3 regions of the Delftia tsuruhatensis genome follow, and region 3 is predicted to be linked to each of the others. Evidence: predicted binding sites of a transcription regulator. Region 3 holds the regulator's gene; each other region holds the start of a gene.

Region 1 (7,733 bases), 920 kb from region 3:
CCGCTGTTGATCACCGAGATGGCCTCGGCCGTGGACAGCGTGCTGCTGGGCGACTTGACGCGCACGGTCTTGCCGTCCTCGGTCTGGCCGTTGCGCAGCTCGCGAAAGATCTGCACCACGCGGCGCACTTCCTGCAGCGCGGGCGGCTCGGCGGGCAGGGCCAGCGCGCGGCCCTGCTCGGCCACGCGCTTGGTGACGATCTGCACTTCCTCGTCCTGCGAGGCGGGCACGGGCAGGACCACGGTGTTGAAGCGGCGCTTGAGCGCGCTGGACAGCTCGTTCACGCCCTTGTCGCGGTTGTTGGCGGTGGCGATGACCGAGAAGCCCTGCACGGCCTGCACCTCGGTGCCCAGCTCGGGCACGGGCAGCGTCTTTTCGGAGAGCACGGTGATCAGCGTGTCCTGCACGTCGGCGGGAATGCGGGTCAGTTCCTCGATGCGGGCGATCTTGCCCAGCTTCATGGCGTTGACCAGCGGGCTGGGGATCAGCGCCTTCTCGGAGGGGCCATGGGCCAGCAGCTGGGCATAGTTCCAGCCGTAGCGCAGTTGCTCCTCGCTGGTGCCGGCCGTGCCCTGCACCAGCATGGTGGAGTCGCCGCTGACGGCCGCCGACAGGTGCTCGGACACCCAGGACTTGGCCGTGCCCGGCACGCCGTACAGCAGCAGGGCGCGGTCGGTGGCCAGGGTGGAGACGGCGATCTCCATGAGGCGCGCATTGCCGATGTACTTGGCGCTGAGCTCGAAGCCGTTGTCCAGCTTGCCGCCCATCAGGTACTGGAGCACGGCCCAGGGCGACAGCTTCCAGTTGGGCGGGCGCGGACGGTCATCCACCTTGCGCAGGGCTTCGAGTTCTTCGGCGAATTGCTGTTCGGCATGCTGTCGCAGGACTTGGCTCATGGTGTGCTTCCGGGAAGGGATGGGGGTTGGTTTCGGTACGGTGCCAGGCACAGGACGGGCCCGGCTCAGGCCTGGCCCTTGAGGGCGAGAAAGGCCTGGTGCAGGCCCAGGCGCAGATCGACGATGCGCTCCAGCTGGTCGCGCATGCGCTCTTCGTCCCAGGGACGCTGGCGGCTGCGGTCGAGCCGGGCCTGCTGCTCGGCCGTGAGAGGTGCGGCAGTTGTGGCGGCCTGGCCGGCATCGGCTGGCGTCTAGGGCTGTGCATCGGACAGCGGCGCCTGCGCCGGCTGGCGCCACAGGTCGGCAAAGCGCGCCAAGGCGGACACGTCCAGCATGCGCGCGCAGGCCAGCAGGGCCTGGTCGGCGCGGTAGCTGTTCCAGTTGCCGGTCACCTGCCGGTTGCCCAGCGTCTGGTGCAATGACTCGGCCAGGCGCGCCGACATGTCGGCTGACAGCTGCTCGGCGCCCGCCAGGGACTGGGACATGCTTTCGATGGCATCGAGGAGCTTGTGGCGATCGCGCTCGAACTGCGCGAGCCAGCGGGCCTCGCGTTCCTGCGGGGACAGGCGTGCCAGCAGCGCCGGCATCAGCGTGTCGTGGCGCATGTCGCGGCCCATCATCTGCACGGCGTCCAGCCAGGCCACATCCTGCTGGTATTGCAGGGCCTGCAGCCAGCCCTGGCGCAGCGAGGATTTCCAGTCGCTGCGCCGGCTCCACTCCATCAGTTCCGCGGGCGCCATGCCCGGGGTACGGCTCCAGAAGGACAAGGGGGTGAGCCGGACCATCTGCTCCAGCAGCCAGGACTTCTTGCCGCCGCGGTGGTATGCATCGGGCTTGAGCGCGATGCCGTCGCGCTCCCATTCCTTGGGACCTTCCTCGGGCGGCTCCACGGACCACTGGCCCTTGGCGTCCTGCACAAGCATGGACTGCATCCAGCCCATGATGCGCCGGCTGTGCGCGCTGTCCGGCAGGCACGACAGCAGTTGCGCCGCGTTGTCGCGGATTTCCTTGCTGCGGTCGGACAGCAGCTTCTCCAGCAACGGTTCGTCTTCCAGGCCCAGCCCCACGGCCAGGGCCTGGACCATGGGCAGGCGCTCCTTGGCGCCCAGCTCCTTGAGGCTGCCTTCCAGGCGCAGGCGCGCCCTGGCGGCATCGGTGCCTCGTTCGGCGCGCAGCAGGGCCACGCGCTGCTCCACCGAGCCTTCCTGCCAGACCAGCTCCGGATCGGCGGTTTCCTCGACGCCGCTGGCATAGCCCCACTGCGGGTTGAGCGAGCCCAGCCAGCGTCCGCGCTCACCCAGCACGGGCGCCAGCCATGGGCGCAGGCCCGCGGACTGGCGGCCCTGCTCCAGCGCAGGCACCAGCAGTTCGTGGGGCAGGCGCTGCCCGGCCTGGTCCAGGGTGCGCAGCATGGAGGCCTGCACATCGAAAGGCCCGTCCCTGAGCACATCCCCCATGAGGGCCTGCAGGCGCGCATCGCCTGGCGCGGGACGTGATTCCGCCGGCGCCGCCGCGGGGGGAGCCAGCGGCGCTGCCAGACGGACCTGCGCGCCGGGCTGCCAGCCGGCGCGCTCGAACACGGCGGCGACGGCACTGGCACGCAGCAGCTGCTGCGCGGCCGAGTCGCCGGGCAGGTCCGCGCGGGGCAGCAGCGCCGCCTGCACGGCCTGCTGCGACAGCGGCGCCGACGGATCCACGCCCGAGGCCAGCACGGGCGGCACGGCCAGCCGGTCCGAACCCACCATGGCCGATTGCTGCAGCGCAGCCCACAGTTGTGCGTTGCTCATATGGGATCACCCTGGGTGTGCCAGACACATTGAGATTGCGGGACGGCCTTTCCGCCATCACCCCCGCCCGCGCGCGCCTGCCAGGCGCTCAACAGGCGCCAGCGGCCCACGGCCGGGCCGCTCTCCCATTCGCCAAACAGCTGCATGGGTTCGCCACCGGTCAGTGCCAGCAGGCGCCAGGCCTCGCCATCATCGATGGCCACGGGCACGGGCTGTACGGCGGCCCCGCCCGGAGTCTCGGGCCAGGCCGCGAACCATTGGCCCTGCACCGGCACCAGCCGCAGGCCGTCCTGGCACAGCGGCTGCGTGGCCTGCAACGGATTGGCCGCGACACGCCGGCCCAGTTGCGGCAGGACCGCCTCCACGGCCGACGAGGACATCGGGCTGGCGCCGTCCGCCGCCAGAGCCGGGCCGTTGCCCTGGGCGGCGATGGCGCGCAGCGGCGCATGACCCGGGTAGAAGGTCAGCGCACAACCATAACGATGGCCGGGCACCCAGGCCGACTCGAAGCCACGCCCGCCCTGGGCATAGTCCAGCACCAATGCCATGCTGCCGGTGCGCCGGCCCTGGAGCCAGACGCGGCGCTCCATGAGCCGGCCTTCCAGCTCGATCATGCGCAGGCCGACGACCAGCCATTCGTCCTCGACCTGCCGGCCCCTGGTCTGTACCTCGGCCTTGTCCATGGGCCAGCCCAGCGCGGCCATGACATCGGCCTTGACCTCGGGGCTCAGCGATTCGCGGCGGCGCACCGCATCGATGATGAGCTGCCAGTGGCCCAGTTGCACCAGCATGTCGCGCGGCCAGTCGCGATGGCTGTCCACCAGGTCCCGGCAATCCTTGATGCGTGCCGCCATGCCCGTGGCCTGGGCATCGACCATGCGCGCGGCCATGGTGTTCCAGCGCTGGCGCATCTGGGTGTCGCCGGCCTGGTTGGCCAGCCCGGCGCGCACCATGTCCTGCATCCACAGCGACAGCTCCTGCAGGCCGGCTTCCACCTTGTCCCAGCGCTTGTCCTCGCGCCGGGCCTGCTGCCTGGCGGCGACTTCGGGGTCGGGGGGTGGCGCCGCCGCCGCGGCGGCAGCCTTGGCCTCTTTCTTCTCGGCCTTCTCCTGCCGGCTGTCCAGCCACGACTGTACCCAGGCAGGCGGGTCCACGCCTTCGGGCACCTGGCCACCGGCCCGCATCAGCATCAGCGCCAGGCCATGCTTGCAGGGGAACTTGCGGCTGGGGCAGGAGCATTTGAAGGACGGCCCCGACAGGTCGACCTGGGTCTGATAGGGCTTGCTGCCACTGCCCTGGCATTCTCCCCAGACCGCACTTTCATTGCACCCCATCGACGGCCATTTGGCGGGCGATTGCAGCCCTTTGGCGGCCTTGCTCGATGAGGCGTCCGGCGACAGCGCCAGCACTTCGCTCTCAGTTCCTAATACGCGCGACACCGAAGCTCCCTCTCCAAGTGTTTGTGGTCGCCAGGCGGATTGCGGATGGCCGCACACGGCAAGGCCGAAAGCCTATCAGCAATAGGTCTCGCCGATTTGAAACAAATCACAACAGCGCCGTTTCTGCCGGAATGGCATTCGCAATCCGCATATGCAGGCGCATTGCCCCATTGAATGGCAAGGCCGCTGCGAACCCGCGAAAGCAAGCGCTCATTCATTGGAATGATCCCGGCACCGCCCGGTCTCGCAGGTCAGGCTGCAAGCAGGCTCTTCCATGATACTGTATATTCATACAGCCATGGATCTGCAACGCAAACTCTTCATCCTCGCCGACGCGGCCAAGTACGACGCCAGCTGCGCCTCCAGCGGGTCCCGGGGCCGTGACTCGCTGGACGGCACAGGCATGGGTTCGACCACGGGCATGGGCATCTGCCATAGCTATGCACCAGACGGACGCTGCATTTCCCTGCTCAAGATCCTGCTGACGAACTTCTGCCTCTTCGATTGCCGCTATTGCATCAACCGCAAGAGCTCCAACGTGCAGCGCGCGCGCTTTTCCGTCGACGAGGTGGTGCGCCTGACGCTGGACTTCTACCGGCGCAATTGCATCGAGGGGCTTTTCCTGTCCAGCGGCATCATCCGCTCCAGCGACTACACCATGGAGCAACTGGTCGAAGTCGCCCGCCGGCTGCGCGAGGAGCATGACTTCCGCGGCTATATCCACCTCAAGACCATTCCCGACGCGGAGCCGCGATTGCTCGCGCTGGCGGGCCGCTACGCCGACCGGCTGAGCATCAATGTGGAGCTGCCCACGGATGACGGACTGGCCCGGTTCGCGCCTGAAAAGGACGGCCGGCGCATCCGCCAGGCCATGCACGGCGTGGACGAGCAGGTGCGGGCATGGCGCGCGGCCACGCGCGAGCAGCGCCAGGTGCAGGCCCTGCCCGGCGCACCGGCACGGCGCGCCGCCGTTCCCCGCTTCGCCCCCGGCGGGCAGAGCACACAGATGATCGTGGGTGCGGACCAGGCCACGGACGCCGACATCCTGGACGCCAGCCACAGGCTGTACGCAGGCTATGGCCTCAGGCGCGTGTACTACTCGGCCTTCAGCCCCATTCCCTATGCCTCGCGGGACCTGCCGCCCCAGGCACCGCCGCTGATGCGCGAGCACCGCCTGTACCAGGCCGACTGGCTGATGCGCTTTTACGGCTACGAGGCCGGCGAGATCGCGGCGGCCAGCCTGCACGGCATGCTGGACCTGGAGATCGACCCCAAGCTGGCCTGGGCGCTGGCCCACCGCCAGCAGTTCCCCGTGGACCTCAACCGCGCGCCGCGCAGCCTGCTGCTGCGCGTGCCGGGCCTGGGCTCGCAGACCGTGGAGCGGCTGCTGGCCGCGCGGCGCGTGCGGCGGCTGCGGCTGGATGACCTGCTGCGGCTGCGCGGGCCCATCCGCAAGGCCCTGCCTTTTGTACTGGTCGATGGGCACAGGCCCTTGCTCGGCGAGATGGATTCGGCCACGCTGCGCAGCCGGTTGATCCAGCAGTCAAAGGAAGGCCCGGCACAGGTGCGGCACAGCGGCATGCGCCGGGCCGATCCGGTGCAGGCCAGCCTGTTCTAGAGCGTGTCATGCACGGCCACGGCCTGGTCATCGAACTCGACGCGCCCGACGATTGGGCCGGCTTTCGCGCGGCCTGTCGCGCCCTGCTGGCCCATGGTGCCGATCCCTGCGCCGTGCGCTGGCGCTGGCCCGATGCACGACAGGCCGCATCCGCACAGGACTCGGGCGCAGACCTGTTTTCCGGTAGCCCCGGCCCCGCCATGCCCGCGGCGGTGCTGGCCGCCGTGGCGCGCCCCGGCGATGCAGGCCTGGCGCTTTCCGAGGCCCAACTGTCCACGCTGCGCCATGCCTGCATGCACCGCGCCCCCGGCCGCTTCGAGCTGTGCCACCGCTGGCTGGCACGCGTGCAGGCCAGGCCCGCGCTGCGGCTGGACGCACTGGATACGGACTGGCGCAGCCTGGAGTCGCTGGCCAGGCCCGTCTCCCGCGAGATCCACAAGATCCATGCCTTCGTGCGCTTTCGGACCACGCAGCGCCCGGACGCGCCGGACCTGCACATCGCCTGGTTCGAGCCCGAGCACCACACGCTGCGCGCGGCAGCGCCCTTTTTCCGGGACCGCTTCGCCAACATGCACTGGGCCATCCTGACACCCGGCTGCAGCGCGCACTGGGACGGACACGGCCTGCGCTTCGGCCTCGGCGCCCGGCGCAGCGACGCCCCGCCCCCCGACGCGGGCGAGGCCCTGTGGCTGACCTACTACGCCAGCACCTTCAACCCCGCCCGCCTCAAGGAACAGGCCATGCTGCGCGAGATGCCACGCCGCTATTGGAAGAACCTCCCCGAGACGGTGCTGATCTCCACCCTGGTGCAACAGGCACGGGCGCGCACGGGGCAGATGCTGGAGCCGTAGCGCAAGCAGCAAAAGCAAAAGGCCCCGAAGGGCCTTTTGCTTTAACGGAGCCAGGGCATCAGCCCAGCCACTTGCGCGCGTTGCGCCACACACGCATCCAGGGGCTGAACTCGGACTTGTCGCCATTGGTCCAGCTCATCTGCACGTTGCGGAACACGCGCTCGGGGTGGGGCATCATGGCCGTGAAACGGCCGTCGGCCGTGGTCACCGCCGTCAGGCCGCCGGCCGAGCCGTTCGGGTTGAACGGGTACTGCTCGGTGGCCTGGCCACGGTTGTCCACGTAGCGCATGGCTGCGATGGCCTTGGCCGCGTTGCCGCGGAAGCGGAAGTTGGCATAGCCCTCGCCATGGGCGACCGCGATGGGCAGGCGGCTGCCGGCCATGCCCTGCAGGAAGAGGCTGGGCGACTCCAGCACTTCCACCATGGACAGGCGCGCCTCGAAGCGGTTGCTCTGATTCTGCGTGAAACGCGGCCAGTCCTGGGCACCGGGAATGATGTCGGCCAGCTCGGCAAACATCTGGCAGCCGTTGCACACGCCCAGGCCGAAGGTGTCGGTGCGGCCGAAGAACTGCTGGAACTGCTCGGACAGGCGGTCATTGAAGGTGATCGAGCGAGCCCAGCCGATGCCGGCGCCCAGCGTATCGCCATAGCTGAATCCCCCGCAGGCGACCACGCCCGCGAAGTCCTGCAGCTGTGCGCGGCCGGTCTGCAGGTCGGTCATGTGCACGTCCACCGCCTCGAAGCCGGCCTCGGTGAAGGCATAGGCCATCTCCACATGGGAGTTCACGCCCTGCTCGCGCAGCACGGCCACGCGGGGTTGGGCGCCCAGGGACAGGAAGGGCGCGGCGGGGTTCTCGGCCGGGTCGAACGTCAGGTGCAGGTGCATGCCGGGGTCGGCAGGCTCGCCGGCGGCGGCGTGTTCGCTGTCGGCGCAGGCCGGGTTGTCGCGCTGCTGGGCGATCTTCCAGCTCACGGCATCCCAGACCTGGTGCAGGTCGCTGAGCGAGGCGCCGAAGACGGACTTGGCGTCGCGCCAGACCTGCAGTTCGCCCTTGCCCGCATCGACCTTGGAGGAGGCAGGGCGCGTCTTGCCCACGATATGGCTACAGGTGGCCAGGCCGTGTTCGCGCAGGGTCTGCATG
Region 2 (7,733 bases), 1.2 Mb from region 3:
CAGCAGCATCAGGCCGCGGCCGCCCTTGGCCATGTGCTTGAGGCTGGCGATCTCGAAGGTCAGGATGCGGCCACCGGTGGAAGCGCAGACCACATGCGTGGCCGGCGCCAGCAGGCCCGCGCCCTGCTCGCCTTCCTGCGGCTCGGCACGCGCGCCCATGGGGATTCCGTAGGCCGTGGAGGGTGCGCACAGCGTCTCGCCCTCGGCCAGCGCCACGAAGGCCTTGCCGGCCTTCTGGCGCGAGACCATGTCGCCGACCATGGCCACGAAGCCATAGCCGCCGGAGCCGGACAGCAGCAGCGCCGTGCCTTCGGCGCCCGCGAAGTAGTAGAGAATCTGCGTGCCCGCCTCCAGCTCGATCAGCGTGGTCACGGGCTGGCCGTCGCCCCGCCCGCCGGGCAGTTGGGATACGGGCACGGAGTAGACACGGCCGTTGCTGCCGAAGGCCAGCAACTGGTCCACCGTGCGGCATTCGAAGGTGCCGTAGAGGCTGTCGCCGGCCTTGAAGCTCAACGTTCCCGCATCGACGCCATGGCCTTGGCGCGTGCGCACCCAACCCTTGTCGGAAATGATGACGGTGGTCGGCTCGTCCACCACCTTGACTTCCGCAACAACCTTCTTTTCTTCCTGGATCAGCGTGCGGCGCGCATCGGCGAACTGCCTGGCGTCGGCCTCGATCTCCTTGCAGATCAGGCGGCGCATGGCGCTTTCGCTGCCCAGGATGTCCTCCAGCTTGCCCTGTTCGGCACGCAGTTCCTTGAGCTCCTGCTCGATCTTGATGGCCTCCAGGCGCGCGAGCTGGCGCAGGCGGATCTCGAGAATGTCCTCGGCCTGGCGCTCGGACAGCGAGAAGGCCTCGATCAGCGCCTGCTTGGGCTCGTCGCTGGCCCGGATGATGGCGATGACCTTGTCGATGTTCAGCAGAACCGCCTGGCGGCCTTCAAGGATATGGATGCGGTCCAGCACCTTGGCCAGGCGGTGCTCGCTGCGCCGCGTGACCGTGGTCTGGCGGAAAGCGATCCACTCCTGCAGCATCTGGCGCAGGCTTTTCTGCACCGGGCGGCCATCCAGGCCGATCATGGTCAGGTTGATCGAGCTGGAAGATTCCAGGCTGGTGTGGGCCAGCAGGGCGGTGATCAGCTCCTGCTGCGGGACCTTGCCGGTCTTGGGCTCGAACACCAGGCGCACGGGCGCGTCCTTGCTGGACTCGTCGCGCACGCCATCGAGCACGGCCAGCATGCTGGCCTTGAGCTGGGTCTGCTCCTGGCTCAGCGCCTTCTTGCCGGTCTTGACCTTGGGGTTGGTGATGTCCTCGATCTCCTCGAGCACCTTCTGGGACGAGACACCCGGCGGCAGCTCGGTGACCACCATCTGCCACTGGCCGCGCGCCAGCTCCTCGATCTTCCAGCGTGCGCGCAGCTTGAGGCTGCCGCGCCCCGTGCGGTAGGCATCGTGGATGTCGGACGCACTGCTGATGATCTGGCCCCCGCCCGGGTAGTCGGGACCGGGGAGGATCTGGAACAGTTCCTCGTCGGAGAGCTGGGGCTTCTTGATCAGCGCCACGCAGGCATCGGCCACCTCGCGCAGGTTGTGGCTGGGGATCTCCGTGGCCAGGCCCACGGCAATGCCACTGGCGCCGTTGAGCAGGGCGAACGGCAGGCGCGCGGGCAGTTGCTGCGGCTCCTGCGTGCTGCCGTCGTAGTTGGGCACGAAGTCCACCGTGCCCATGTCGATCTCGTCGAGCAAAAGGCCGGTGATCCTGGACAGGCGTGCCTCGGTATAGCGCATGGCAGCCGCACCATCGCCGTCGCGGCTGCCGAAGTTGCCCTGGCCATCGACCAGCGGATAGCGCTGGTTGAAGTCCTGCGCCATGCGCACCAGTGCGTCATAGGCGGACTGATCGCCATGCGGATGGAAGCGGCCCAGTACATCGCCGACCACGCGCGCGCTCTTGACAGGCTTGGCGGCCGTGTTGTTGTTGGTGCCGCCATAGCTCAGACCCATGCGGTCCATGGAGTACAGGATGCGCCGCTGCACGGGCTTCAGGCCGTCGGTCACATCGGGCAGGGCACGGCCCTTGACCACTGACAACGCGTACTCGAGATAGGCGCGCTGTGCGTACTGGCCCAGGTCCAGTGCATCGCCGGCCGCCTGTTGTGCCAGATCCAGGGAGGTTTGGTCGCTCATGAAGGAATTCGTGATCTCAAAAGAATGCAATGAAGGCCGCTTACTGCGGCGTGGGCAAGCCCGTGGGCAGTGTCATGCGCAGCCGGGGCGTGGCACCGGGTGGCACCGCCACCGCAGGCACGGCCATGCCGGCGCGCTGACGGCCGCCCTGCAGCTGCTCGTAGATGCCGAGCACGGCCTTCACGTAGTTGCGGGTTTCCTGAAAAGGAGGAATGGCCTGTCCCGCGCGCCGCACGGCGCCCTCGCCCGCGTTGTAGGCGGCCAGCACGAGGTCCAGCCGCCCCGGGAACAGGCCCATCAGGTGGTTCAGGTAGCGCGCGCCGGCCGGCACGTTGACGGCAGGGTCGGCCAGTTGCTGCTGCACGCTGCGCTGGCGGCTGGCCTCCACGCCGAAGCGCTGGGCCGTGGCCGGCATCAGTTGCATCAGGCCCACCGCACCCTTGGGCGAGACGGCCTGGGCGTCGAAGCCCGACTCGACGGCGATCACGGCCTTGAGCAGGTCGTAGTCCACGCCCGTATGCTCCGAGGCCTTGCGCAGATGGACGCGCACGCTCTTGTAGCGCGGCGAGATGTCGAAGAAGCTTTGCAGCCGCGTATGCGCCTGCAGCCTGCGCCCGGCATCGCCGCTGCCGGCATCGTCCGCAGCCGCCTCGGCCGCGACCATGGGAGGCCTGAGCCCCTGCTCGCTGCTGTCATACACCGCCCCGCGGAAGTACAGGCGGTAGCGCTCATCGAGCGCCTCGGCGGCAAAGTGGGTGATGCCGCGCTCGTCCACGAAGGCCCAGAGATCGGCATGCGCCGGCCGCCCCAGTGCGCACAGCACACCAGCCACGGCCAGCGCGGCAAGCACGCCTGGGCGGCGGATCGTGGCGGCGCGGTACGGCTGCATGGCTCAGATGTCGACGTCGATGGCGTCGCCGTGCAGCTCCATCAGCTCGCGGCGCGCGGCGGCCTCGCCCTTGCCCATGAGCCTGGTGACGACCTGCTCGGCCGCCGCGAAGTCGAGGTTCATGAACTGCACGGGCAGCAGGCGGCGCGTGTCCGGGTTCAGCGTGGTCTCCCACAGCTGCTCGGCATTCATCTCGCCCAGGCCCTTGAAGCGGCTGATCTGGCATTTTTCGCGCGGCACGCCGTCCTTGGCGCACTTGTCGAGGATGGCCGTCAGTTCGCCCTCGTCCAGTGCATAGAGCTTGGCTGCGGGCTTCTTGCCACGCGCGGGCACGTCGACGCGGAACAGCGGCGGCAGCGCCACATGGATGTGGCCGGCCTCGATCAGCTTGGGAAAGTGGCGGAAGAACAGCGTCAGCAGCAGCACCTGGATATGGGAGCCATCCACGTCGGCATCCGACAGGATGCAGATCTTGCCGTAGCGCAGGCCCGAGAGGTCGGGCGTGTCCTGGGGGCCATGCGGGTCCACGCCGATGGCCACCGAGATGTCATGGATCTCGTTGTTGGCGAACAGCCGGTCGCGGTCCACCTCCCAGGTGTTGAGCACCTTGCCGCGCAGCGGCAGCACGGCCTGGATCTCCTTGTCGCGCCCCATCTTGGCACTGCCGCCGGCCGAGTCGCCCTCGACCAGGAAGACCTCGTTGAGGCTGGTGTCACGGCTTTCGCAATCGGTGAGCTTGCCGGGCAGCACGGCCACGCCCGAGCCCTTGCGCTTTTCGACCTTCTGGCCGGCCTTCTGGCGGGTCTGCGCGGCCTTGATCGCGATCTCGGCCAGCTTGCGGCCCCATTCCACATGCTCGTTGAGCCACAACTCCAGCGCGGGGCGCACGTAGCCGCTGACCAGGCGCACGGCATCGCGCGAGTTCAGGCGCTCCTTGATCTGGCCCTGGAACTGCGGGTCCAGCACCTTGGCGTTGAGCACGTAGCTGGCGCGTGCGAACACGTCGTCCGGCATGAGCTTGACCCCCTTGGGCAGCAACGAGTGCATTTCGATGAAGGCCTTGACCGCCTGGAACAATCCCTCGCGCAAGCCGCTGTCATGCGTGCCGCCAGCCGTGGTGGGAATCAGGTTGACATAGCTTTCGCGCAGGGGCGCCCCTTCTTCTGTGAAGGCCACGCACCAGGCGGCACCCTCGCCTTCGGCGAAGCTGTCATGGTGGCGGTCGGCAAAGCCCTCGCCCTCGAACAGCGGGATCACCGGCTCGCCATGCAGGCTTTGCTGCAGGTAGTCGCGCAGGCCGCCCTTGAACTGCCAGGTCTGGGTGTCGCGCGTCTTTTCATTGACCAGGGTCACCGAAACGCCCGGCATGAGCACGGCCTTGCTGCGCAGCAGGTGCATCAGTTCGCCCATGGGCAGCTGGGCGGACTCGAAATAGCGGGCATCAGGCCAGACACGCACGGTCGTCCCCTGCTTGCGCTCGCCAGCGGCCAGCGCGCGGGTCTTCAGGGGCTCGACCACATCGCCACCGGAGAAGGCGATGGTCGCGACCTTGCCGTCGCGGTGGATGCAGGCCTCCAGCCGCGTGGCCAGCGCGTTCGTGACCGAGACGCCCACGCCGTGCAGGCCGCCCGAGAAGCTGTAGGCACCGCCCTTGCCCTTGTCGAACTTGCCGCCCGCGTGCAGCCGCGTGAAGACCAGCTCGACCACGGGGGCCTTCTCCTCGGGGTGCAGGCCGAAGGGAATGCCCCGGCCGTCGTCCTCGACGCTGAAGGAGCCGTCGGAATGCAGGATGAAGCGGATTTTCTTGCCGAAGCCGGCCAGCGCCTCGTCGGCCGCGTTGTCGATCACCTCCTGCAGGACATGCAGAGGATTGTCGGTGCGCGTGTACATGCCGGGGCGCTGCTTGACGGGCTCCAGACCCTTGAGCACGCGTATCGAGCCTTCGGAGTAGTCGCTCGCGGAAGTGGAAGATGGTTTGACTGCCATGGGGGCGGATTGTAGTGTGCGCTCCGGCAGACTGCTGGATGCATTCACAGTTATTGACAGGAATTGCGGAGGTACCCGGCTCGACAGGCGCATGGGCGACGGTGTGTCCAGCGCAAAACCCGGAGTTTCGCTAAAGTTTGCCGCATGCACAAAAACAACCAACCCATGTCCATGGTGCAGATACTGCTGTGCGGGGGCGCAGTCGTCACGCTGTCCATGGGAATCCGCCACGGCTTCGGACTGTGGCTGCAGCCCATCACCCAGGAGATGGGGTGGACGCGCGAATCCTTCGCCCTGGCCATCGCCATCCAGAACCTGTCCTGGGGCGTGCTGGGCATCTTCGGCGGGATGCTCGCCGATCGCTTCGGGGCCTTTCGCGTTCTCATTGGCGGAGCCCTGCTCTATGCGGCAGGCCTGGCGGGCATGGCCGTCGCACCCACGACCGCCTGGTTCGCGCTGACCGCCGGCGTGGTGATCGGGGCCGCCCAGGCCGGCACCACCTATGCCGTCATCTATGGCGTGCTGGGCCGCCAGATCCCGGTGGCTCGGCGCAGCTGGGCCATGGGTGTGACGGCGGCGGCAGGCTCCTTCGGCCAGTTCTTCATGGTGCCCGTGGAGGGAGGCCTGATCGCCCACTTCGGCTGGTCCAACGCCCTTTTGCTGTTGTCGCTGTGCGCGCTGATGGTCATCCCGCTGGCTTTCGGATTGCGCGAGCCGGGATTCTCCGGCGGTGCAAGCAAGCCCGTTCGCGACCAGAGCGCAGGCCAGGCCGTGGCCGAGGCGCTGCGCACGCCCAGCTTCGTGCTGCTGACGGCCGGCTACTTCGTCTGCGGCTTCCAGGTGATGTTCATCGGCGTGCACATGCCCAGCTATCTCAAGGACTACGGCCTGGCGCCGCAGGTGGCCAGCATCTCGCTGGCGCTGGTCGGCCTGTTCAACATCGCCGGCACCTACGTGGCCGGCAACCTGGGCCAGCGCCTGCCCAAGCGCTACCTGCTGTCCACCATCTATTTCACGCGCTCGGTGGTCATCGTGCTGTTCCTGCTGGCGCCGCTGACACCCTGGTCGGTCTACATCTTCTCGGCCGCCATGGGTCTGCTGTGGCTGTCCACCGTACCGCTGACCAACGCCACCGTGGCCCAGATCTTCGGCGTGCAACACCTGTCCATGCTCAGCGGCATGGTGTTCTTCAGCCACCAGGTCGGCAGCTTCCTGGGGGTCTGGCTGGGCGGCTATCTCTACGACCATACGGGCAGCTACCAGGTGGTCTGGTACCTGGCCATCGCCCTGGGCGTGGCCGCGGGCCTGCTGAACCTGCCGATCCGCGAGGCGCCCGTGGCCAGGCTGCGCCCGGGCGGCGCCACGGCCTGAGATGATGGCCACCAGGTACCGCCCCGGGCTTCTGGGCAGGCTGGTGCTGTGGGCCGCCGTGCTGGCGGCCCTGGGCCTGGTCTTCATGCTCTACCTGCAACCGCAATTCATGCTGAGCATGGCCGATCAACTCTGGGCCTGCTTCTGAAGCGGCTGCGGCATCAACGGGGCGGAGGCACAATGGCGCCGCCTTCCATTGATTTCCCCTGCTCCACATGCATGCAGCCACACCGCCCTCCTCCTGGATCCAGCGCTGGTCCCACCTGCTGGCGCCGCAAGCGACCGTGCTCGACGTGGCCTGCGGCCCCGGCCGCCACATGCGCTGGTTCCATGCGCGCGGCCATGCCGTCACGGGCGTGGACCGCGATGCCCAGGCCCTCGCGGGCCTGCAGGGCGTGGGCGAGCAACTGTGCGCCGACATCGAGAACGGCCCCTGGCCCCTGGCCGGCCGGCAGTTCGGTGCCGTGATCGTGACCAACTACCTTTGGCGCCCCCTTTGGCCCGGACTGCTGGACAGCGTGGCGCCTGGCGGCGTGCTGCTGTATGAAACCTTTGCACAGGGCAACGAAGCCTTCGGCAAGCCGTCCCGGCCGGACTTCCTGCTGGCGCCCGGCGAGTTGCTGCAGGCCTGCGCGGGCTGGCACATCGTCGCCTACGAGCACGGCCTGCTGCACGGGCCCGACCGCATGATCCAGCGCATCGCCGCGCTGCGCCCCGATGGCAGAGGCCGGGAACCCGTGGCGCAGTTGGCGCATCAGAAGGCAGCGGACCCCGCAATCGCCTGAATCCCTACGGGCAGGCGCCTTGGGCCTGCCTTCGACACTCGTTAGAATGGTCCTTTCCCGTTTTTTCTTGCGGACATGACATCCTCCTCCGTCGCCCTCACTGGCAGCATCGTTGCCCTCATCACGCCCATGCACGAGGACGGTAGCGTCGACTACCCGGCGCTGCGAAAACTGATCGACTGGCATGTGGCCGAGGGCACGGACTGCATCGGCGTCGTGGGAACGACAGGCGAATCCCCCACCGTCAACGTGGAGGAACACTGCGAAATCATCCGCGTGTCCGTCGAGCAGGCGGCAGGCCGCGTGCCGGTCATGGCCGGCTGCGGCGCCAACAGCACGCACGAAGCCATCGAGCTGGCCCGCTACGCCAAGAAGGTCGGCGCCGACAGCCAGCTGCAGGTCGTGCCCTACTACAACAAGCCCACGCAGGAGGGCCAGTACCAGCACTTCAAGGCCATCGCCGAGGCCGTGGGCGACCTGCCCATCGTGCTGTACAACGTGCCCGGCCGCTCCGT
Region 3 (7,733 bases):
GATCCCGTTCATCGACGTGCTGCTGGTGGTGCTGATCTTTCTGATGCTGTCCACCACCTACAGCAAGTTCACCGAACTGCAGCTGACCCTGCCGGTGGCCGATGTCGAGCAACAGCGCGATCGCCCGCGGGAGATCATCGTCGCCATCGCGGCCGATGGCCGCTACGCCATCAACAAGGATGCCGTGGAGGACCGCAGCGTCACCGGCCTGGCCCAGGCCCTGGCCGCGGCGGCCGTCGCCGGCAAGGACAGCGTGGTCATCATCAGTGCCGACGCCACAGCCCCCCACCAGTCCGTGGTGTCGGTGATGGAGGCCTCGCGGCGCGCCGGGCTGTCCCAGATCACCTTCGCCACGCAGAATTCGGCCAGCGCAGGCCGCTGAAAGCCCGTCGCCATGCCAGGGACAGGAAACGCTGCCAAGGCCCGGGGCCTGCGCGACGCCTGGCGCCGGCGCGGCCTGCTGGCCCGGGTTCTGCTGCCGCTATCCCTGCTGTACCGGCTCCTGCGGGCCCTGCACCGATTGCCATATGTGCTGGGAATCCGGCAGGCCGGCAAGGCGGGCATCCCTGTCATCGTGGTCGGCAATGTGATCGCGGGCGGTGCCGGCAAGACCCCGGTCACGCTGGCCCTGGCCCGGCACCTGCGCGAGGGCGGCTGGCACCCGGGCATCGTCTCGCGCGGCTATGGCCGTGGCACGGACGACTGCCGCGAGGCATTCCCGGACAGCTCCCCTGCCGATGTGGGAGACGAGCCTGCACTGCTGGCGCGCGCCAGCGGTGCACCGGTCTTCGTGGCCCGCCAGCGCATCGAGGCCGTACGGGCCCTGCGGGCACGACACCCGCAGGTCGATGTGATCATCAGCGATGATGGCCTCCAGCATCTGGCCCTGGCCCGCGACATCGAGCTGTGCGTCTTCAATGACGAGGGCATCGGCAATGGATGGCTGCTGCCCGCAGGCCCGCTGCGCGAGCCCTGGCCCCGCCCCGTTACCGCCGTGCTTCACGCGGGAGCGCCCCCCGCGACGGACGCCCCCACCTTTGCCATGCAACGTCAGCTCGCCAGCGAAGCCGTCAATGCCCGCGGCGAGCGCATCGCGCTGGCGGCCCTTCGCGGCCTGCCGGTGGAGGCCGTCGCGGCGGTGGCCCGGCCGGAGGTTTTTTTCTCCATGCTGAGCCGGGAGCATGGCCTTGCGCTGGAGCATGTCCAGGCGCTGCCGGATCACTATAATTTTGAGAGCTTCCGGCGCCTTGGAAGCGATGCAGCCCCGCTGGTCTGCACCGAAAAGGATGCCGCCAAGCTATGGCGCACCCATCCCCTTGCGTGGGCCGTCCCGCTGCAGCTGCGGTTGCCGCCCGGCTTCTGGTCGATGCTGGAGCGGCGGCTGCAGGCCTTGCGCGCCTGACTATCAGCATGGCCTGGGCTGCGTTCCCCGGCCGGCCTCACCCTCTAACCACTGGATCTGCCATGGACGCCAAACTTCTCGAACTGCTGGTCTGCCCCGTCACCAAGGGCCCGCTGCGCTATGACCGCGAGCGCCAGGAACTGGTCTCTCGCAGCGCACGCCTGGCCTACCCGGTGCGCGACGGCATTCCCGTCCTGCTGGAAAACGAGGCACGCCCCCTTGATGACGACGAGCTTGAGGACTGAGCCCGCCAGTCCTCGCCGCCCTCCTCCTGACTGCCAGCGCCTGCCTCTACCCAGCCACGCACCATGCCCCCCGCTCCCTTCACGGTTCTGATTCCCGCCCGCCTGTCCTCCAGCCGCCTGCCGGGCAAGCCCCTGGCCGACATCGCGGGCCTGCCCATGGTCGTGCGCGTCGCCCGGCGCGCGTTGCTGAGCCGCGCCGCCCGCTGCGTGGTAGCGGCCGACGACGAAAGCATCATCGCCGCGTGCGCCGCGCACGGTATCGCGGCCGTGCTCACCCGTAGCGACCATGCCAGCGGCAGCGACCGCTTGGCCGAGGCCTGCGAACTGCTCGGGCTCGATGGCCAGGATATCGTCGTCAATGTCCAGGGCGATGAGCCGCTGATCGAGCCGGGCCTCATCGACGCCGTGGCCGAACTGCTGACCAGCCAGCCTTCGGCGAGCATGGGCACGGCGGCACACGCCATCGACAATCTCGCGGACTTCGGCAACCCCAACGTCGTCAAGGTGGTCTGCGACGCCCAGGGCATGGCCCACTATTTCAGCCGCGCCCCCATCCCCTTCGCGCGCGAGCATGCGGGCCAGGCCTGGTGGGAGACAGCCTCGGCCGCGGCCGGCCACCCCGGGTTCGCGCCCCTGCGCCATGTCGGCATCTACAGCTACCGCGCAGGCTTCCTGCGCAGCTTCCCGAGCCTGCCTCCCGCGCCGACCGAGGCGATGGAGGCGCTGGAGCAGTTGCGTGCGCTATGGCATGGCCACCGTATCGCCGTCCATGTCACATCCCATGCACCAGGCCCTGGCGTGGACACCCCCGAGGATCTGGAGCGGGTGCGCACGCAGTTGTCCACCTGAGAAGCCCTCCATGCCCGCAGGCGCACCATTGACGATGCCGGGCATCGCCAATCACCGTTTCGCGCAGGGCATGCGACGCCGTCACCGGCATGGTTTTCGCGGTTTGCACAGGCGACAGTCTTGCCCCTCTCCTGTAAGCCAGTGTTGGCCCAGTGCGTGCTATCCTTGCCCGCGACAAAAATATGACGCATGGACTGTCCGCCGCGGTGGGCCGATCCGGCAGACAAGAATTTCTACTCTCCTCAAGGACTTCCATGAAACTGATTTTGTTGGGCGCGCCCGGCGCCGGCAAAGGCACGCAAGCCGCATTCATCTGCCAGAAGTACGGCATCCCCCAGATCTCCACAGGTGACATGCTGCGTGCCGCCGTCAAGGCCGGCACGCCCCTGGGCCAGCAGGCCAAGGCCGTGATGGACGCCGGCCAACTGGTCAGTGACGACCTCATCATCAATCTGGTCCAGGAGCGCATCGCCCAGCCCGATTGCGCCAACGGATTCCTGTTCGACGGCTTTCCCCGCACTATCCCCCAGGCCGATGCCATGAAGGCGGCCGGCGTGAAGCTGGACTATGTGCTGGAGATCGATGTCCCCTTCGACGCCATCATCGAGCGCATGAGCGGCCGCCGCTCCCACCCCGCTTCGGGCCGAACCTACCACGTCAAGTTCAATCCGCCCAAGGTCGAAGGCAAGGACGATGTGACGGGCGAAGCCCTGGTGCAGCGTGAGGACGACAAGGAAGAAACCGTCAAGAAGCGCCTGGACGTCTACAGCAGCCAGACCCGCCCCCTGGTCGACTACTACCGTGCCTGGGCGGAAAAGGAAGCCGCAGCAGCCCCCAGGTACCGCGCCATCAGCGGCCTGGGCTCCGTCGAGGACATCACCCAGCGCGCGCTGGCCGCACTGGCCGAATGACGCGGGCCCCTCGCGGCGCCATGGAAAAAGCACCCGCCGGGTGCTTTTTTTGTGACCGCTGCCGCGAGAAACCTCAGCCCCGTGGCTGCGCAGCCAGGGCCAGCATCATCGCAATGCGCGCCTTGGCCACGGGCAGTTGCGCCAGGTCGGCATCGACCGGATTTAATGCCGACCCACCCGCCACCGGCAGGCCCTCGGCGCAGCGCGTGCCACGCCAGACCCACACACCCTTGTCATGGGCCCGCAGCAGCGCCGCCTCCATGTCTTCATGGACCGTTGCATTGCCCGTACCGGCCACCACGATGCCACGCACGCCGGCCGCCACGAGCGCATCCACACCGCTGGCACGGGCCAGGGCCCCGCTGAACACCACCTCCACCCAGGGCAGTTCATCGAGCGACAGCAGGTCCGAAGGCTTAGGCACCGGCAAGGCCGGACGCGTGAACGGCGCATCGGGCACCAGCCAGCGCACGCGCCCCTCCTCCACCAGTGCCTGGGGACCACCTTCGAAGGAGCGCATTGCCTGCAGGCGATAGGGGTGGACCTTTTGCACCTGCTCGGCAGCATGCACTTCGCCACCGGCCACCACCCACACCCCGCTGCGCGCGCCACTGGCAGCCACGGTCACGGCATCACGCAGATTCTGCGGCCCGTCGGCCAGCAACGCCGTGGCGGGGCGCATGGCGCAGGTCAGGACGACGGGCTTGATCGGCGGCAGCAGGCTGTGAAGCAGCCACGCCGTCTCCTCCAGCGTATCCGTGCCATGCGTGATCACCACGGCCCGTGTCTCGCTGTCTTCCAGCGCCCGCGCGCAGGCTTGCAGCAGCGCGCGCCACACGGGCCAGCCCATGTCCTTGCTGTCCACTTGCGCTATCTGCTGCGTCTGCACAGGCCCTCTTGCCTGCTGCTCCAGATCCGGCACGGCCTCCAGCAACGACTGCACCGTGATCTGACCAGCCTTGTAACCCACCCCCTGGGACTGAGAATCCGCCCGCCCGGCGATGGTCCCGCCCGTTCCCAGAATCACCAACTTCGACTGCCCCACTTGCACCTCTCGGAAAACTGGTTAAAAATACAGATACTGTATAAATCATCAGATGACCGTCCATCACGCCATCTGCCCATCAAGACCGGACGCACGCCATGCTCGATCACCCCAAGCTCACCGCCCGCCAGCAGCAGATACTGGACCTGATCCAGGCTGCGATCTCCCGTACCGGCGCACCTCCGACACGCGCGGAAATCGCCGGCACGCTGGGCTTCAAGTCCGCCAACGCGGCCGAGGAACATCTCCAGGCACTGGCCCGCAAGGGCGTGATCGAGCTGGTCAGCGGCACTTCGCGCGGCATCCGCCTGCGCACCGACACGGTACGCAACATCAACGCAGCACGTGGCACGAGCTTCGCGCTGCCGCTGTCTGCCCTGGCACCGCTGATGCTGCCCCTGGTGGGCCGTGTCGCGGCCGGCTCGCCCATTCTCGCCCAGGAACATATCGACCAGACCTATTCCGTCGAGCCCTCCCTGTTCCAGACACGCCCGGACTACCTGCTGCGCGTACGCGGCATGTCCATGCGCGACGCCGGCATCATGGACGGCGACCTGCTGGCAGTACAGTCCGCGCACGAAGCGCGCAACGGCCAGATCGTGGTCGCCCGTCTGGGCGATGAAGTCACCGTCAAGCGCCTGCGCCGTACAGCGCAAGGCGTCGAACTGCTGCCGGAGAACCCCGACTATCCGGTGATCCGTGTGGCACGCGAAGAGCCCTTCGCCATCGAAGGCCTTGCGGTCGGGCTGATCCGCAACAGCATGTCCATGTAAACCGGTCCGGCGCGCCGACAAGTCCGCCTCCATTTTCCGCATCGTCCAGGTGGTAGGCGCGAAGCCCCTGTGCTTCGCCCTGGGCGGAGCTTTGCCCGAAAACCGCAATCCTGCCTGTGTCCATGCCTCTTTGATTCACGCCAACAGGAGTCGTCACATGGGATTCGCTCTGCCAACACTGTCCTCCCTGTCCTTTCTGCGCCTGGCCCAGGGCATCCGCCTGCCAGCGGCCGCCATGGCTCAGGCCGTGGAGACCGGCCAGCGCGCCGCCAGCGCGCCTGCTCCTGCCGCCATCCCGGAACAAGGCACGATCATCTCCTTCAGCAAGGCCCGCCGTCGCGGCCCGCAGCGCCGCGGCAAGGCAGCCCGCCAGACGGGCGATGCGGGAGAGGCTCAGTTGCTCCTGCCCCTGTTGCCTGCACAGCCGCTGGCCGTGCCCGCCCAGCCCTCCCGCCTGCGCATCATCCAGCGCTCGCCGCAGGAGCAGCCGGAATGCCTGTTCATTTCCGGGCGCATGGCCGATGTCTGCGCCGCGCTGGAACGCATCGAGGCACATGGCGACCAGCCCAAGGCCTGAGCGCCCAAGCCCTCGTTGAGCGATCGGCCCGCAAGCCGCTCAGGCGCGTGCCGCCGCGCTGATGGCAAGCGCCTCGTTGCGCCGGTTGCGCATGCACCACGCCAGGACTGCCGCGACGCAAAGAATGCACAGCGCGACGCTCAGTGAAAACCGCAATCCACGCGCATCGGACAGCATCCCGAACAACGGGGCCACCATGCCACCGAGCGACATGGCAAGACCCAGGGTCAGGCCGCTGGCCGTGGCCTGGTTGCGCGGCAGATAGTCCTGCGCCAGCGTGACCTGCGCGGCAAAGGGCAGGAACATGCAGATGCCCAGAGCCACCGTGCAGGCCAGAGCCCCCCAGGCCGTGGAGGCCAGCGCCAAGGCCCCCAGGGCAGGCAAGGCCAGGAGATAGCCTGCACGTATGGCCGCCATGCGTCCCCGGCGATCCGCGATCGTTCCCCCCAGCAGCGTCCCCACGGCCGCGGCCGCCGTGAATGAAGTCAGCGTGGCAGCGCCCATGAAGTCCGAGCCTCCCAGCTCGCGCGTCACGAACAGGGGCAGCGTGGACAATACCGTCACATAGGGAATCGACCAGCAGACGATCACACCGCACAGCAAGAAAAAGGCACGCCAGTGGTTGGCAGGCAACTCACCCTGCGCCACGGCCGGACGCCGCAGCCCGGCATGCGCGCCGGCGCCATCACGCCAGGTGCAGGCATACCAGATGAGCAGCATGGCCAACGCCGGCAGCGCCAGCATCCAGCTGCGGTGCAGGCCCCCTCCCCCCACCACGGCCGCAGCCAGCATGGGGGCGAAGGATGCCCCTGCGGTGCCACCCACGGAAAACACGCTCATCGCCTTCTGCGAGCTGCCCCCCGCCCTGCGTGCAGCGACCGTGGCCGGCGGATGATAGGCGGCAATTCCCAATCCGCACAGCACGGCGGCCAGCCAGCTCACCCAGTAGTCCTGGCTCGTGCCCACCAGCGCCAGCCCCAGGGCCGCCACCACGAAGCCGGCCGGCACCATCCATGGCCGCGGCGAGCGATCCGCATACAGACCGAACAAGGGCTGGACCATGCTGGAAAGGCCCGTGGCCGCCAGCATGAGACCGCTGACCGCCGTATAGCTGTAGCCACGCTCCAGCACCATGAACGGCAGCAGCGCCGGCACCAACCCCTGGTACAGATCGTTGACGGCATGCGTACCCGTGAGCAGGCCCAGACGAGCGCGGTTCATGGCCGGCCTCCGGCCGATGTGCACTTGGATTCAAAAACGGAACTCATCTCCACTCCTGTTGCTTTCCTGAAGGTTGAAAGTGCTCCATCCTAGGAAGGCGGCGGCTTGCCCTCCTGCTACGAAACAACAAAAATCGTCGAGAAAATGACAAGCATGACAATAGCCCCGACCCACCGCCGCGGCACCGGCCCCGCGGCGGTCCCGCCCGCGCCACCACCCATGCCCCTGGAGGGCGAGCACACGCCGCGTCCCGTCGTGGCCTTTGCCACCGACATGGCGGCGGACGCCGTCATCGCGCCCCATGCCCATCGCCGCGGCCAGTTGCTGCATGCCACCCAGGGAGTGATGCTGATCCGTGCGGAGACAGGCAGTTGGGTCGTTCCGCCCGGCTGTGCTGTCTGGGTGCCACCCCAGGCCAGCCATGAGATCCGCATGGCCGCAGGCCCTGTGGCCATGCGCACCGTGTTCGTCGAGCCAGGGCTGCGCCCGGGCCTGTGGGAGCACTGCCGGGTCGTGCAGGTCACGCCACTGCTGCGCGAGCTGGTACTGGAAGCCCTGGACCTGCCCCTGGACTACCCGCTGGGCGGTAGGGAGGAGCGGGTGATGCAGTTGATCCTTGACGAGATGGAGCGTGCCCGCCCCCTGGACCTGCATGTGCCCATGCCCAGGCATGCGGCCCTGGCCGCCTGCTGCCGAGCCTTTGTGGACGA

The links. The regulator LexA, encoded in region 3, represses DNA repair genes until DNA is damaged. The targets are predictions, from matches to a motif close to ACTGTATNNNNATACAGT.
Region 1: a site for LexA is predicted at 4,402-4,419, ahead of L1Z78_RS09150 (putative DNA modification/repair radical SAM protein). Genes of this name have one in related genera too.
Region 2: a site for LexA is predicted at 5,096-5,113, ahead of L1Z78_RS07815 (DNA topoisomerase IV subunit B). Genes of this name have one in related genera too.

Annotation. Positions count from the first base shown of each region.
Region 1 is NZ_LR813084.1:2,030,372-2,038,104, reverse strand. It holds gene L1Z78_RS09165 (ATP-binding protein) at 1-896, opposite strand, end outside; partial or broken gene L1Z78_RS09160 (DUF5691 domain-containing protein) at 962-2,683, opposite strand; gene L1Z78_RS09155 (SWIM zinc finger family protein) at 2,680-4,122, opposite strand; gene L1Z78_RS09150 (putative DNA modification/repair radical SAM protein) at 4,421-5,740, shown strand; gene L1Z78_RS09145 (TIGR03915 family putative DNA repair protein) at 5,749-6,591, shown strand; gene purL (phosphoribosylformylglycinamidine synthase) at 6,650-7,733, opposite strand, start outside.
Region 2 is NZ_LR813084.1:1,716,495-1,724,227, reverse strand. It holds gene parC (DNA topoisomerase IV subunit A) at 1-2,187, opposite strand, end outside; gene L1Z78_RS07820 (lytic transglycosylase domain-containing protein) at 2,228-3,076, opposite strand; gene L1Z78_RS07815 (DNA topoisomerase IV subunit B) at 3,080-5,062, opposite strand; gene L1Z78_RS07810 (MFS transporter) at 5,207-6,433, shown strand; gene L1Z78_RS07805 (hypothetical protein) at 6,435-6,581, shown strand; gene L1Z78_RS07800 (class I SAM-dependent methyltransferase) at 6,649-7,218, shown strand; gene dapA (4-hydroxy-tetrahydrodipicolinate synthase) at 7,294-7,733, shown strand, end outside.
Region 3 is NZ_LR813084.1:2,951,162-2,958,894, reverse strand. It holds gene L1Z78_RS13470 (ExbD/TolR family protein) at 1-382, shown strand, start outside; gene lpxK (tetraacyldisaccharide 4'-kinase) at 395-1,402, shown strand; gene L1Z78_RS13460 (Trm112 family protein) at 1,465-1,647, shown strand; gene kdsB (3-deoxy-manno-octulosonate cytidylyltransferase) at 1,711-2,496, shown strand; gene adk (adenylate kinase) at 2,751-3,407, shown strand; gene L1Z78_RS13445 (asparaginase) at 3,481-4,452, opposite strand; gene lexA (transcriptional repressor LexA) at 4,551-5,225, shown strand; gene L1Z78_RS13435 (hypothetical protein) at 5,383-5,802, shown strand; gene L1Z78_RS13430 (MFS transporter) at 5,842-7,023, opposite strand; gene L1Z78_RS13425 (AraC family transcriptional regulator) at 7,168-7,733, shown strand, end outside.